Regions from separate parts of the Paenibacillus sp. V4I5 genome, predicted to be linked through region 3. Evidence: predicted binding sites of a transcription regulator. Region 3 holds the regulator's gene; each other region holds the start of a gene.
What was found. The regulator LexA, encoded in region 3, represses DNA repair genes until DNA is damaged. The targets are predictions, from matches to a motif close to CGAACATATGTTCG.
Positions count from the first base shown of each region.

Region 1: a site for LexA is predicted at 3,165-3,178, ahead of recA (recombinase RecA). Genes of this name have one in related genera too.
Region 2: a site for LexA is predicted at 2,112-2,125, ahead of QFZ78_RS28430 (YolD-like family protein). Genes of this name have one in related genera too.

Region 1 is NZ_JAUSZB010000002.1:182,273-187,443, reverse strand. It holds gene rny (ribonuclease Y) at 1-893, opposite strand, end outside; gene QFZ78_RS02700 (regulatory protein RecX) at 1,280-1,972, opposite strand; gene recA (recombinase RecA) at 2,049-3,092, opposite strand; gene QFZ78_RS02690 (competence/damage-inducible protein A) at 3,268-4,518, opposite strand; gene pgsA (CDP-diacylglycerol--glycerol-3-phosphate 3-phosphatidyltransferase) at 4,678-5,171, opposite strand, start outside.
Region 2 is NZ_JAUSZB010000002.1:5,781,780-5,786,950, reverse strand. It holds gene QFZ78_RS28435 (SDR family NAD(P)-dependent oxidoreductase) at 442-1,410, opposite strand; gene QFZ78_RS28430 (YolD-like family protein) at 1,864-2,091, opposite strand; gene QFZ78_RS28425 (DJ-1/PfpI family protein) at 2,285-2,845, shown strand; gene gdhA (NADP-specific glutamate dehydrogenase) at 3,192-4,562, shown strand; gene QFZ78_RS28415 (aminoglycoside phosphotransferase family protein) at 4,652-5,171, opposite strand, start outside.
Region 3 is NZ_JAUSZB010000002.1:1,309,821-1,314,991, reverse strand. It holds gene QFZ78_RS08170 (aminopeptidase) at 1-332, shown strand, start outside; gene lexA (transcriptional repressor LexA) at 905-1,522, opposite strand; gene QFZ78_RS08160 (LysM peptidoglycan-binding domain-containing protein) at 1,671-2,078, shown strand; gene QFZ78_RS08155 (DUF896 domain-containing protein) at 2,220-2,402, shown strand; gene QFZ78_RS08150 (HAD family hydrolase) at 2,446-3,237, shown strand; gene QFZ78_RS08145 (1,2-dihydroxy-3-keto-5-methylthiopentene dioxygenase) at 3,314-3,856, opposite strand; gene metH (methionine synthase) at 4,076-5,171, shown strand, end outside.

The sequences.
Region 1 (5,171 bases), 1.1 Mb from region 3:
TGCTCCCCGTATTCGCGGATACGCTCGTCCACTTCTTTACGGGATTTCTCGACCATCTCTTCAATGCGTGCTGGATGAATACGTCCATCAGCAACAAGCTTTTCTAAAGATGTACGAGCAATTTCGCGTCGGATTGGATCAAATCCTGATAAAATAACTGCTTCTGGCGTATCATCAATAATAAGGTCGATACCCGTCAATGTTTCCAGTGCGCGAATATTACGTCCTTCACGACCGATAATTCGGCCTTTCATTTCTTCATTTGGCAGTGATACAACTGAAACCGTTGTTTCAGCAACATGATCTGCAGCACAACGTTGAATGGCGAGCGTGATGATTTCACGGGCTTTCTTATCACCTTCTTCTTTGGCCTGCTGTTCGATTTCTTTAATAAGCTGTGCGGTTTCGTGACGAACTTCCTGTTCTACATTTGTAAGAATGATACTCTTAGCTTCATCCATTGTAAGACCAGAAATTCGCTCTAACTCCGAAACTTGGCTTTTATAAAGCTGATCAATTTGTGATTGTGTATCCTCGATCCGCTTCTCTTTGTTGGCAACTTGCTCTTCTTTACGCTCGAGAGATTCTAATTTTTTATCCAGCGATTCCTCTTTTTGCAACAATCGTCTTTCTTGTCGTTGAATTTCATTTCGACGTTCACGAATGTCTTTTTCAGCTTCGGACCTCAGTTTATGCACTTCGTCCTTTGCTTCCAGAACCGTTTCTTTTTTCAGTGCTTCTGCTTCCTTCTTTGCAGATTCTGTAATCTGTTCAGCGGCTGTTTCAGCACTGGAAATTTTCGCTTCTGCAAGAGATTTACGGATAAAATAACCAATCCCTAAGCATGCAGCTCCAACAATGAGAATGATCGCGATCCAGATGAATGACATCATCTTGTTCACCTCCTCGTTGGTTTCTCCAAGGTGTTAGCCTGGGATTCCCTTCGGTTTTTTAATCCGATTTTTAATTGTTTTGACTAGTCATACATACCCTACTAATTAAGAGTATGGCTTTTAAATGAATGCGCACCGTGCGTTAGAGGCACTATAGTGCTAATAATCCATAATCAACAGTGTAAAAATTGGCGGTTTCTACATCTGTCCCCTCAAAATCAATGAAATGAGTATGATTTTGAATACATTATGAAAATATACACTGTTATTTTATCTTTTGTCGAAGAAGCTTGTCAAGCGAATGTCCCTAAGATGACTGAATAAGTATTTCCAGTTCCCGCGAAATATTTAACGTCATTAACTAATTTAAATTATAATTAATGTCATTAACAATCAAAGGGATCATCTGAGATTTCAAATTCCTCTTCACTCGATTCACTGCTTAGTACCCCCAAAACCTTGTTGACAATAGAGCCCGTATAACCTCTCCGCATTAGAAAAGCTCCCGTCTTTCTTTTACGATCTATTGTCTTGCCTGAGGTTTGCTTCCATTTCGTTTGGCCCAACTTCATCGCCCCCGTATACTCATCTTCGGGATTGATTGTCTCCATCGCATTTTTAACTAATTCTTTATCAATGCCTCTTTGTTGGAGCTCCTGTCGAATGAGATTACGACCTTTTCGCTGCGAAATAATGCGATTATCTGTCCACATTTTCGCAAATTCCTCATCATTGATATAATTTTGCTGGACAAGCTTCTCACATGCCCATGCAATGATATGCACTTCGAATCCTTTCTCTTTCAGCTTACGTTTTACTTCACTTAATGAATGTGGTCGTCTGCCTATCATGCTTATTGCCTTTATATAAGCCATATTCTGTTCCTCATCAAGCGTAATGCTTTCGATTTCTTGTAGATGTATCGTTTCTCCTTTGTTTAACCGATGCTTGATTAAAATGTCTTCATGAACCGAGAATGCGTATTCTTCATTTAGAAATATATTGTATCGATGCTTACCACGCTTCTGTTTCTCTACCTTGGTGATGATTAACAATGGTTGTTGCTCTTCGCTATTCAAAACTAACCAACTCCTTCAATGAAGAAAGCACCTTAACACAAGGTTTAAGGTGCTTTCATGTATGATCATTTAAAACTTATTCGAAATCTGGTTCCAATTCATCGTCTTCCTCGTCAACATTAAGAGGGACTGCTTTGATTAGATTACTGTTCTCTCGAATCCGTAATTCAATCGTTTCCGAAATACTTTTGTTATCTTTCAAAAACTGCTTCGAATTCTCACGGCCTTGACCAAGACGCTCACCTTCATACGAATACCAAGCTCCGCTTTTATTAACGATATCCATCTCTGTTCCGATATCAATAATACTGCCTTCGCGTGAAATTCCTTCACCGTACATAATATCCACTTCCGCTTGTTTGAACGGCGGAGCTACTTTATTCTTAACGACTTTAATTCTTGTGCGGTTACCAACCATATCATTACCCTGTTTGATTGTTTCCACACGACGAACATCTAGTCGAACGGATGAGTAGAACTTAAGTGCACGGCCACCAGGTGTTGTCTCTGGGTTACCGAACATAACGCCTACTTTTTCACGCAACTGGTTAATGAATATCGCGATAACTTTGGACTTGTTGATCGCACCGGACAACTTACGAAGCGCTTGGGACATCAAGCGTGCCTGCAGACCCACGTGAGAATCACCCATATCGCCTTCAATCTCTGCTTTAGGTACTAAAGCGGCTACAGAGTCAATAACAATAATATCTACAGCACCACTTCGTACTAGTGCTTCAGCGATCTCAAGTGCTTGTTCACCGGTATCCGGCTGAGAGAGTAGAAGCTCATCTATATTAATACCAAGCTTGCTTGCATAAGAAGGATCCAATGCATGCTCCGCATCGATAAAAGCTGCTTGTCCACCATTCTTCTGTACTTCTGCGATTGCATGTAGAGCTACAGTAGTTTTACCGGAAGACTCTGGTCCGTATACTTCAATAATTCTTCCGCGTGGAAATCCACCTATTCCAAGAGCGATATCAAGCGCAAGAGAGCCGGATGAAATCGTTTCAACTTGCATATGTGTAGATTCTCCAAGCTTCATAATGGAGCCTTTTCCGAACTGTTTCTCAATTTGACGTAAAGCATTATCAAGTGCTGCGCGACGATCTGACAAAACACTCACTTCCTTCTTCTATCATTATAGGTATATGATAACTTGTTTTCAGGTGTTTGCCAAGCATTTTTTCGAACATACATTCGACTTTTTAGCGAACAAACAAAAAACCGCAACAAAGTTATCGCTTTGTTACGGTTCTTCCGTTAACACTTAGTCTCATTATATGCGAACTCTAGCTATCTTTCAACTGTTTCCATAAATGATAGAGTGCGCTTTTGGCAGCTCTATGCTTAATGGACTCCCGGTTACCAGATAGCTGCAAAGTAATAACCGTTGTTGCTGCGTCTTTTTGAGCAAAACCTATATAAACAAGCCCTACTGGCTTGCCTTCAGACGGACTTGGACCGGCTACACCCGTGACTGATATGCCAAAGTCGCTTCCGGTCACAGTAATCAATTGCTCCGCTAAGAAGGTTGCTGTCTCGCTGCTAACAGCACCAGGGGAACCCTCCCCTTCCAGCACTTCCATTGGAACACCGAGGAGCTTATGCTTCAAGGCATTCGAATAACAAATAATTCCTCCAAGAAATGATTGGGAACTCCCCGGCACTGCAGTAATCAAATCACTTAGCAAGCCGCCTGTGCAGCTTTCGGCCACAGCAAGCGTCTGGTTCTTCTCGCCAAGCAATTGCAGCACAATTGTTTCGATGGGAACATCTTGGTCCGCATAGAGATACTCTCCTAATCGCATTCTAATCTCTTGTTCGGTCGCTTGAAGATTTCGTTCGCCTTCTGAAGATGTCTGTGCACGAGTAGTTAAGCGAATCGTCACTTCGCCTTCTTTGGCGTATGGAGCGATCGTTGGGTCCGTTTGAGCTTGGATTAGATCAAGTAATTGATGTTCCAAATTAGATTCACCGACGCCGGCAAATTTGAGCATTTTGGAATAAAGCGGAATCTCATTGGTCATCCGTGCACGCAGCCAAGGAGCCGCATACTTGGAGAACATCGGTTTCATTTCTTTGGGCGGACCTGGCAGAAGAATGAAATGTGTCCCTTCGTATGTAAATGCTACACCAACAGCAAGCCCTGTTTCGTTATGTAAAGGATCACTTCCCACTAGCATCATCGCTTGTCGTCTGTTACTTTCCACCATATGGATCCCGCGCGACAGGAACATATCTGTAATTGTTTTCATAGAGGGCTCATGCACAATCAATTCACGGCCTACAAACGCAGCAAGCACATCCTTCGTCAAATCATCCTGCGTAGGTCCAAGACCTCCTGTACAAATAACGACATCAGCCCTTGAAGCAGCTAATTTGAAGCTATCCAGCAATCTCTGTTCATTATCACCAACGACCGTTTGAAAATACATGTCTACGCCAAGTGCAGCACATTCTCTGGAGAGAAATTGAGCATTTGTATTTACAATTTGGCCTAGTAAAAGTTCCGTTCCAACAGCGATAATTTCTGCTTTCATCTCGAGTTCCCTCCTTAACATGAGAAAACCTCTACCCTCGGCCATTCAAAGATGAGCGACCGCGTTTAGAGGTAATTTTTATCGCCAATAAGAAAGCGGTTTTCGGGAGCCGAAAACTTATACTTTCTTAAGTGGTAGAAAAAACAATAGGTTGCCCTATTAAGCCTTTTCCGAAAAATCTATGACATGCTTATTTTTCACAAAGTACTCTACACCAGAATACACGGTAATAATTGCAGCTGCCCAACTAGCTATAACATCAAAAGGAAAGTGCATAAACGTAAAAGGAAAATTATTGATAAGAAGTGCAATGATGGCTGTAATCTGAGCTGCCGTCTTCGCTTTTCCCCATTTGCTAGCCGCCATCACTGTGCCTTCCAATAGAGCAATTTGGCGAAGTCCTGTAACAGCCCACTCCCTACTGATAATGACAATGACAATCCAAGCATCTACTTTATCCATTTCGACTAATGAGACGAGCACAGCCGTAACAAGCAGCTTATCCGCTAAAGGATCAAGCAGCTTGCCCAAATTAGTTACAAGATTACGTTTTCTGGCAATGTAACCATCTAAACTGTCTGTACTCGCAGCAATAATGAAAATTAAAGCAGCAATAATTTGATTATATGTTATGCTAAATTCCTCTATCCGTA
Region 2 (5,171 bases), 4.5 Mb from region 3:
GGATAAACCAGCTCCCGCCATAGTTATTTGGTGCCACCAATATAGTGATACAACTATCCGTGATGATTACAAAAAAATTTCAGTTCCATCCTTTAGCGATAACCGGTTTCTTTCTGTTATTAAAAAACCTGCCGAATAAACTCAATTTCTTTTTTCGTTTGAGAGTGAGTTTAACACCTTCAATAAGTAGTCTTGATCTCAATTCGTCGCGACGATTGAGCGTGTGTAACCTTTTTATGAACTGCATGTCCATGTTGACCATCCCTCCCAAGTATCTGTAAATGAGAAGCAGGACTTCTGATTCTGTGATATATACATTATAAGTTTACATTGGATAAATGTTTGTCACATTATAGATAAGTTCAGCACTTATTTTGTCGAACTATAGTCACATTCTATTGGTAGACAGAGATTTCATTGTAATTAATCATTCAATAACTATCACGCAATAGTTGATTTCCCCTGCTGCAATGCCATAATAGTTGCGGTAATACCCTCCTGGAACGGCGTCGCGGCGATTGGTCCGATTAACCGATTGTATTTGTCACCGCTTAGTGTCAAAGGCTCTTCGGTTAAGTAAAGCATCTCGATGACTTCTTTCATGACAGGCACGAACATACCTAGTATTGATAAACCTAATTTTTTCATTGGAATGACCGGTTTAACATGGCCACTTGCCGCTTGTGCAATCTGTACGATCTCTCGTCCTGATATGAGCCCAACCCCGGGTATATGCCAGTTCTGTCCGTAACTGAAGTCTTTGCTTGCCAGCTCGGTAATCATGGCAGCCGCATCCGGCAAGTAAACGAATTCGCGAGGAACATGCATGTTGCCAACGAAAAAAGCCATTTTCCCAGCAGCGATCGCTTCTAAGGTTGAACCTAAATACGAGGCTTCATTAGCCGTTGGTCCATAATAGTCGGGCAAGCGTACAATCATGACTTTGGCCTTGCTCCACCGCTTGCTAAACAACATCCGCTCATAGTCCAGGCGGACTTTTCCTTTTTTCGTATGAGGCTGTTTGGGATGCTCTTCTGTCACAAGAGCTGTTTGTCTTCTCCCATAAGGATAGATCCCGTCAATCGCTACAACTCTAATCGCTAGCCGTTCTGCCGCCTCCATGACCGATTGGCCTAGAGGTATCAGCTTCTTCTCCATCTCGTGATAGGGTACGTTCGCGCAATGGAACAAAACGTCAGCACCGCCTGCTTGAGCTACAATATCATCAGGGCGCATTGCGTCTCCAACGGCCAGTGTCAAGTGCGCGGGATTTCCAAGCTTTCCAGCAAACTGCTCCAATTTCTGACGCGAACGCCCAAATGCAATAGTACGTATCCCCCGTTTGACCAGTTCTTCCGTGATGGCTGCTCCCGTCCCGCCCGTTGCTCCAATTACAATTGCTTTTTCCATTTTCATCGGCCTCATTTCGTTATTTGTTATTGATCAATCACTAACTTGAAATCATCATATCATCTTGTTATTGATTGGTCAATCACTAAATGTTTGTTTTTGTACAAGGAAGACCTTTTTTTCTCCCTCACGTTTCAGTATACCTTTTACGAAATTCACTTTTGCTTTCAATTTTAGGGGATGAATACGCTGGTTTTTATGAAGCTACTGACTTTATTTTCACCGAAGAAAATAAAAAGAAGCTGGATCATTGATCTCAGCTTCTTCATTCTTGCGTCTTACCTGAAAAGAGAAATTAACCATATTGCAGGCAATACTTTATTCAATTTTCAATTCCAATATGGATACATTTTTAATTCGAACATTATCCGGTAAACAGGTTTTCTTTCTTTTCCGTTTTTAACGCAATAACCACTAGTATTGCCAAATAAAAAGCAAAGTATAACTTAAGTATTATTCCACCAATTCTACATTCAAGATATCGTCAAATGCTACCCAATCCGTACCATTTTCGTGGGATAACTTTACTCTTCTTATCTCTTGATCAATTTTGGTTATTAGACCTGTAATTTGCCCATCCCCAGCCTCATTATAAATCTTTACAATAATAAATTGCTGGCTAAGTAAGGCATTAGCCATTACGTTGGCTATCTTTTTATTCTCACGATTACTAATACTCATTATGACTCAACTCCAATCCCAGAACATTCGTTCTAATCTTATTATACTTTTAGTAGGATGAGTGGTAAAGAGTCTTTGGGATATACTTCATTCGTTCGATTCGACAAATCGTATCAAATTCCACCCGTTTACAACGAAACGAGGTTTATTCATAATTATAGGTGGTTACCATCTATTTCCAAGGAGTGATTCCATGTCAAAGAGAATCTTAATTCTAACTGGTGATGCTGCAGAAGTTCTAGAAGTTTATTACCCCTATTTTCGTGTATTAGAGGAAGGGTACGAGGCCATAATTGCTTCACCGACGAAGAAAGTACTTCGTACAGTCGTTCACGATTTTATCGACGATTGGGAGACCTATACAGAGAAACCGGGGCATCTGCTGCCGTCACACATCGCTTTCGTTGATGTAGATCCTAGTCAATATGATGGTTTAATCATTCCTGGAGGCAGAGCCCCAGAGTACATCCGTTCGAACGAACATGTTCCACGTATTATTCGTCACTTCCTTGAAGCTGATAAACCAATCGGCGCTATTTGCCATGCTGCACAGGTATTCTCCGCTTTAAAAGACAATCGCTTTTTTGAAGGCCGCACCATGACTGCCTATAACGCTTGTCGTTTAGATGTCGAGCAGCTCGGAGCTTTGTATACAACAGATTTACTTCATGTGGATGGTAAATTAGTCACTGGTCACGCTTGGCCGGATTTACCAGGCTTCATGCGTGAGTTTTTGAAGCTACTCTCCAAATAACTTAGGTTGATCCTATACCTCCGATTTTTTGGGGCTGCCCCTGCAGCCCTTTTAATGTTGAACTATTATTTTCCGTCATGTTACAAAAATTTGTCCTCATCTAATCTAGTGCGACAATAAGGCCAAACTGACAGAAAGCGCCCTGTTACCCACCTCAATCACATCAACTTCACCCCCTAGTAGTGCAGCATGTATGTCATGTTATTTTATACCAAATGAGCACTTAATTAACACAAAAAAGTAAGCTTACATGACATGTAAATTTTAATTGCCCAATTGCCAAGGATAAGGTAAAACTATACTATTAGACATTTTACTATAACTGATTATGAAGGTGGATGAGGTTGTGATTGTTCAAGTGGATAATGAGGCAGTTGCAAGGGAATATGTACACGTCGTATACGAAACCGTAGTCAAACGTAATCCTTATGAATATGAGTTCCATCAAGCTGTGAAGGAGATTTTAGAGTCGCTGATCCCGGTTCTCTCTAAGCATCCGAAGTATATGAAATACGGTATTCTTGAGCGGATCGTGGAACCAGAGCGCTTAATCACTTTCCGCGTGCCCTGGGTAGATGACCAAGGGATAACGCAAGTTAATCGTGGTTTTCGTGTTCAATTTAACAGTGCGATTGGGCCGTACAAGGGTGGGTTGCGTTTTCATCCCTCCGTTAATGCGAGCATTATTAAATTTCTTGGATTTGAACAAACTTTCAAAAACTCCCTTACAGGCCAGCCGATCGGCGGCGGAAAAGGCGGCTCCGATTTCGATCCTAAAGGAAAGTCCGATAATGAAATCATGCGCTTTACTCAAAGTTTCATGACAGAGCTCTATAAATATATGGGTCAGGACACCGACGTTCCGGCAGGAGACATTGGCGTAGGCGCACGCGAAATTGGTTACATGTTCGGTCAATACAAGAGAATTCGCGGTGCTCACGAGGCTGGTGTACTGACAGGTAAAGGTATCATCTATGGCGGCAGCTTAGGACGCACTGAAGCAACTGGGTATGGATGTGTTTACTTTGTGAATGAAATGCTGCAATCCAAGGGCCTTAGCTTCGAGGGCAGCACCGTAGTAGTTTCCGGTTCCGGCAACGTGGCCATCTATGCCATGCAAAAGGCGATACAACTAGGCGCCAAGGTCGTTGCTTGCAGCGACTCCAATGGCTATATCTATGATAAAAAAGGGATCTGCTTAGACACGATTCGACGGTTGAAGGAAGTGGATAGAAAGAGAATCAGCGAGTATGTAAAGGATCATCCGACCTCAACCTATCATGAGGGTTGTCACGGCATATGGTCCGTTCCATGTGACATTGCGCTTCCTAGCGCAACACAGAACGAGATTAATGAGGATGCTGCGAGGATCCTTGTAAGCAACGGAGTAATTGCGGTGGGGGAAGGCGCGAATATGCCATCTACCTTGGAAGCGATTGATGTATTCCTACAGGCAGGTGTGCTTTTTGGACCGGCCAAGGCAGCGAATGCAGGCGGTGTTGCCGTATCAGCGCTAGAAATGTCTCAAAACAGTATGAGATACTCATGGCAATTCCATGAGGTGGACGATAAGCTCCATGCGATTATGAAAAATATTTACAAAAGTGCCGTCCAAGCGGCAGAGGAATACGGGCATCCGGGCAATCTTGTAGTAGGCGCCAATATTGCAGGCTTTACAAAAGTGGCCGACGCCATGATTGCTCAAGGTGTTGTTTAGGGAAAACAGCAATTATCAAAAAATTCATTTAAAACAAGCCTCTCTGCTCCGGTTCATTTCATCGGAATAAAGACGTTTGTTTTTTTTCATTACGATAAGACTTTCCAATAGTCCCATGCTTTTAAGTAATCCGATAAATCATGTGGATGATGTTTTAAGCAAATCCCGATGCGACAATAAAGTTGAATGATCACTTCTTCAATAAGCCTTGATCTTTCTATTGGTTCATGAGTTAGTAAAGTGAATGCTTGAAATAAAATTTCCAAGTTCAAATCGTCAGGTGAGGAGCAAAAAGCATAAATAAAATCATATAGCAAAGGCCCGACAATCGGTGAGGGATCAATTACTCCTATTAATGCATTTTTATCAAACACGAAATTATGGACACCACAATCGCCGTGAAGCAAAAACCGTTCTTGTCTCTCTCCCTTCGATATGTTTTCAACAAATGATTTCACTTTATAATAATCCTCAGTGGGTAAAAGACTTCCAATATTAATTCGAGCATATTCCACACCCTGATCAATATATTCATGCCAAGTTTGACAAGGATCTTCCAACCAGAAGCCCCACTTGTCTGTTTTTTGATAAATTGCATAATGATTCAAG
Region 3 (5,171 bases):
AGTTGCTCGATATGGATGAGGGCGCACGGTATTTGGGAGAAGTTGCGCTCGTACCTTTTGATTCGCCGATCTCAAATCTAGATCGCATTTTCTACAACACAGGCATTGACGAGAATGCATCCTGCCACCTGGCCTTAGGAAGCTGCTACCCGATCAACTTGCAGGATGGAGTATCTTTATCAAGTGAAGAGCTGAAAACTCGAGGTGGGAACACCAGTTTGATTCATGTGGATTTTATGATCGGGACCGCTGATCTTGAGATCGATGGTGTCCGTGGTGATGGTACCGTTGAACCGATTTTCCGTCATGGAAATTGGGCGCTTGCATTTTAGTTGAAATTTTAGATTAATTTCTAAGTTGGAAGTACTTCTGGTTTTATTTAAGGGGATAGTGAGCAGATAGAAGAAGGAAGACGGAAGATAGAAGTCTCTAGAGACTTCTAATCCGTCCAAAAGTGTGATGTGTATAGGAAGGATGCTTTCCGTTCTGAATATCGATTCGAATGTCCCAGAAGGTCTATAGGGCTTAAGGGGCTGTCCAAGAGTAGATTTACTTTTGGGACAGCCCCATTTCTTTATATTGAAGCAACTAGAGGATTATGTCTAAGTGTAGTCTATAGGAGCTTCTATTTAGGTAAAATGCGATCTAAAAGACGTAATAGAAGTCTATTAAGACTCTTATCTGAATCCGCTTCGGCCTTCTTGGTTAAGTAGGGAACAAGGTTCATATGATAAACTTTTGATAATCCATATTTGGATCTGTTGCTCCTCTACGTTATTGAGTTGATCCATCTGATCATTGCTTCATACGACAAAGGCTGTTTACATAGAAAAGGACCGAGGGACTATTGTCCTCTCGGTCCTTTCTCATTGGTATTGTATGTAGAATAAGGGCTGTAGGGCTATTACATATCCCGGAACAAACCAATGACACGGCCTAGTATCGTAACATGTTTCAAGAGGATAGGCTGCAAAGCAGAGTTCTCCGGTTGAAGACGAATATGATCCTTTTCCTTGTAAAAGCGTTTCACCGTTGCTTCATCATCTTCCGTCATTGCAACAACAATGTCTCCGTTATTAGCGGTTTGCTGCTGCTTTACGATGACATAATCGCCGTTATGAATACCGGCTTCGATCATACTGTCACCCATGACGCTAAGCATGAACACATTATTGTCTCCTACCATGCTGACAGGAAGTGGAAAGTAGTCTTCAATGTTCTCTGTTGCTGTAATAGGCACACCGGCAGTTACTTTACCAACGAGAGGTACGCGAGCTACAGAAACCGCAAAATGCGTTTCAGCACCATCAAGACCTAGAATTTCAATAGCACGAGGCTTAGTAGGATCTCGACGAATCATACCTTTCTTCTCAAGACGCTCCAAATGTCCATGTACAGTTGAACTAGAAGCTAGTCCGACTGCCTCGCCGATTTCTCTAACGGAAGGCGGGTACCCCTTATCTTTCACTTCATTCTTAATGAATTCCAATATAGCTTGTTGACGCTGCGAAATCTTACTCAATAGTTATCACTCCAATACTGGGAATCATTACCCAAAGTATAACATAGAACCCGAGTTCGTACAAACATAAGTTCGAGAAAAAGGGTTGACTCAAACATGTGTTCGTGTTATTCTAATACCAGAACAAATGTTTGGGAGATGATCATTCATGTATATGGCTTATTCAAACACTAACACAACACACGCACCTCATAGATCTGCTAGCACATCCAAAGGGATGACATTTAATTCTAGTTATACAAAAGCGATTGTACGCTTCATTCTATTAGCAGTTATTCTTGGTACTGTGTTTTCATTTGGTGCTATGGTTCAAGCCTATGCAGGGGAAGGGGCTGCAAACGCAACAACCCCAGTTTCCGTGACGCCTTTTAACATTTCTCCGAAAGCAGTCGTACAAGATCAAGTCGTTATTCAACGAGGAGACACACTATGGGATATTGCTTCTGCACATAAAAAAAGTGATGAGAACGTGCGTTCCTATATGCATGAATTAAAGACAATCAATCATTTAACCACCAGCTCCCTGAAAGAAGGACAGGTTTTATTGCTTCCGTAATTTCACTTTACTATTTTTAATAGACTCTAAATATGATGAGGCTTGGACTTGTTCCTATGCCTCTTTTTGTTGTCTCTTGACATTCCTTAATAGGGATGGCAAAGTAGTACTCATATTGAATTTTTGACTGGGAGGATCATTATGAGTGACAACATGGAACAGAATATCGAACGTATTAATGAGCTTGCTCGTAAAGCGAAAACAGTTGGCTTAACAGATGCGGAAATCGATGAACGTAACGAACTCAGAAAGAAGTATATTGAAGCATTCCGTGGCAATCTCAAAGTTCAACTTGATTCCATCAAGTTTACGGACGAAGAGTAATTGCTGCTCATATAGATACAACATTCAAAAGGGGAAATGAATGATGACGTTGAAAGCCGTACTTTTTGATTTAGATGATACGCTTCTTTGGGATGATCGCAGTGTGCAGGAAGCTTTCGAAGCGACATGTGCTGAAGCTGCAAAGCATGTAGCCGTGAATCCCGAGGAATTGGAAGCTTCTGTTCGCAAAGAAGCGCGTTCTTTATATGAATCTTTTGAAACCTTTGCATTTACGAAAATGATTGGGATTAATCCCTTCGAAGGCTTATGGGCAAATTTCACACAAGGTGAGAATGAGAACTTTCGTAAGCTTGAGAAACTAGCTCCAGGATATCGTACGGAATCTTGGACAAGAGGGCTTACGGCGTTGGGGATAGAGGATCGTGAGCTCGGGTATAAGCTTGGAGAACTATTTCCAGCAGAACGTCGACGCCGTCCTTACGTCTATGAGGAAACGTTCCGAGTATTAGATGCTTTGAAAGGCAGCTATCAATTGTTGTTATTAACGAATGGCTCGCCCGATTTGCAAAAGGAAAAATTAGCAGGTGTCCCAAATATCGCAGCCTACTTTGATCATATTGTGATCTCCGGTGAATTTGGTGTAGGTAAGCCAGCGACATCTATTTTCAACTATGCAATGGGACTACTTGGGATAGAAGCAGAGGAAGGAATCATGATCGGAGATAAATTGACAACCGATATCCTTGGTTCTGGCCGTGTAGGAATGCGCAATATTTGGATTAATCATCATGGGCTTCAAAGTGGAGATGAGATCGTTCCTGTGTATGAGGTTTCCCGTCTTCATGATATTTTGCCGATTATTTCGAACGGATAACAGTGAATAAACAAAAACCCAACGGCTGTAGGACAATAAGTCCAGCGCTGTTGGGTTTATTTTTCATATAATAGAATTAAGCTTTAGTAAATTCGGGATCATCAATGTTATAAGCAACCCAGCCATCTTTTTCGATGAAGAGACGAACTGCAACGATTTCACGATTATCCATAAGTGTGAAGAAATGGTTCGTGTTCTCAGGAACTGAGATCACATCGCCTGGTTCAAGTTCAACATCAAAATAGCCAACTTCGCTTTCGGATTTGATAATGAAAATCCCTCGGCCAGAAACGATTGCGCGAATTTCATCTTCCGTATGAGTGTGCACCTGTTCGAATTTCTTTAGGAGCTCTTCGATGTTAGGCGTTGAATCGGAAAGCGCGATGACATCCCAAATTTCATAACCGCGTCTAGCAGCCAAATCACGAATTTCTTCTTCATAAGTACTAATAATTTGAGCTTTCTCTTCATCACTTAGAATGAATTTCTCACGCAGTGTTTCCGGAAGTTTGTTAGCGTCCCAATGTTCATAAACAACATTTTGACTATCCAAGAAGGCTTTGACCTGCTCATCGCCTTCAATACGTTCATTCGTATTGCGTATTCTTATTTGTGCCACGCAGCATCCCTCTTTCTAAAGTAAATATACTTGTATTATAGTGGAAATACAGTTAGCTGTCGATGGTTGTACATAAGAATTTCCGATAAAGCCTATAGGAAATTATGATAATTCAAATTCTTTTCATAGAAGCCGGATTCTGTTACACTAAATCTTAACATAAATTGTCGTTTTTTTTATTCTCTATAGCTTTAGGATAAGTTGAAAGGGAGTCATGCAATGACCAAACCACCGATTCAAGAGCAGCTTAAGAAAAAGATCATGATCCTAGATGGTGCCATGGGTACAATGATTCAGCAAGAGAACTTAACCGCTGATGATTTCGGAAGCGATGATCTAGACGGATGTAATGAGATTCTTTGTGTTACACGGCCAGATGTTATCCGCAAAATTCATGAAGCTTACTTCGCCGCGGGCGCTGATATGATAGAAACCAATACTTTCGGGACCACGAGTGTGGTACTAGCGGAATATGATTTGCAAGACCGACATCGCGAGTTAAATCTTGCTGCAGCTAAAATTGCTATCGAGGCAGCGAATAAATATTCGACACCAGAGTGGCCTCGTTATGTTATTGGTGCCATGGGTCCTACAACAAAGACGTTGTCGGTAACCGGTGGAGTAACATTCGCTGAACTAGAGGAGAGCTATTACGAGCAAGCTTTAGCTCTTGTTGAAGCGGGCGTGGATGCACTTCTTTTGGAAACTTCCCAAGATACTCTGAACGTCAAAGCAGGCAGTATCGGAATTCGCAGAGCATATGAAACATTGGGTGTTGAACTTCCGATTATGATCTCGGGTACCATTGAACCGATGGGCACAACATTAGCCGGTCAAAATATTGAATCCTTCTATATTTCCTTGGAGCATTTGAAGCCTATTTCAATGGGTCTGAACTGTGCTACAGGTCCTGAATTTATGAGGGATCATATCCGAACGTTGTCTGATATTGCTGAAACAGCGATTAGTTGTTATCCGAATGCCGGTTTGCCGGATGAGAACGGACATTACCACGAGTCTCCTGAATCATTGGCTAAAAAGATGGCTGGTTTTGCAGAGCAAGGCTGGCTCAATATTGCCGGTGGGTGCTGTGGGACAACGCCGGATCACATTCGTGCAATGGCAGAGACACTATCTCAGTATAAGCCAAGAACGCAATATGGTTCGCATTTACCTGCTGTCTCAGGGATTGAAACGTTATTTATCGAGCCAGAAAACCGTCCGATCATGGTTGGCGAACGGACCAATATTTCAGGTTCACGAAAATTCAAACGTCTTATTAAAGAAGGTAAGTTTGAAGAAGGCTCTGAGATTG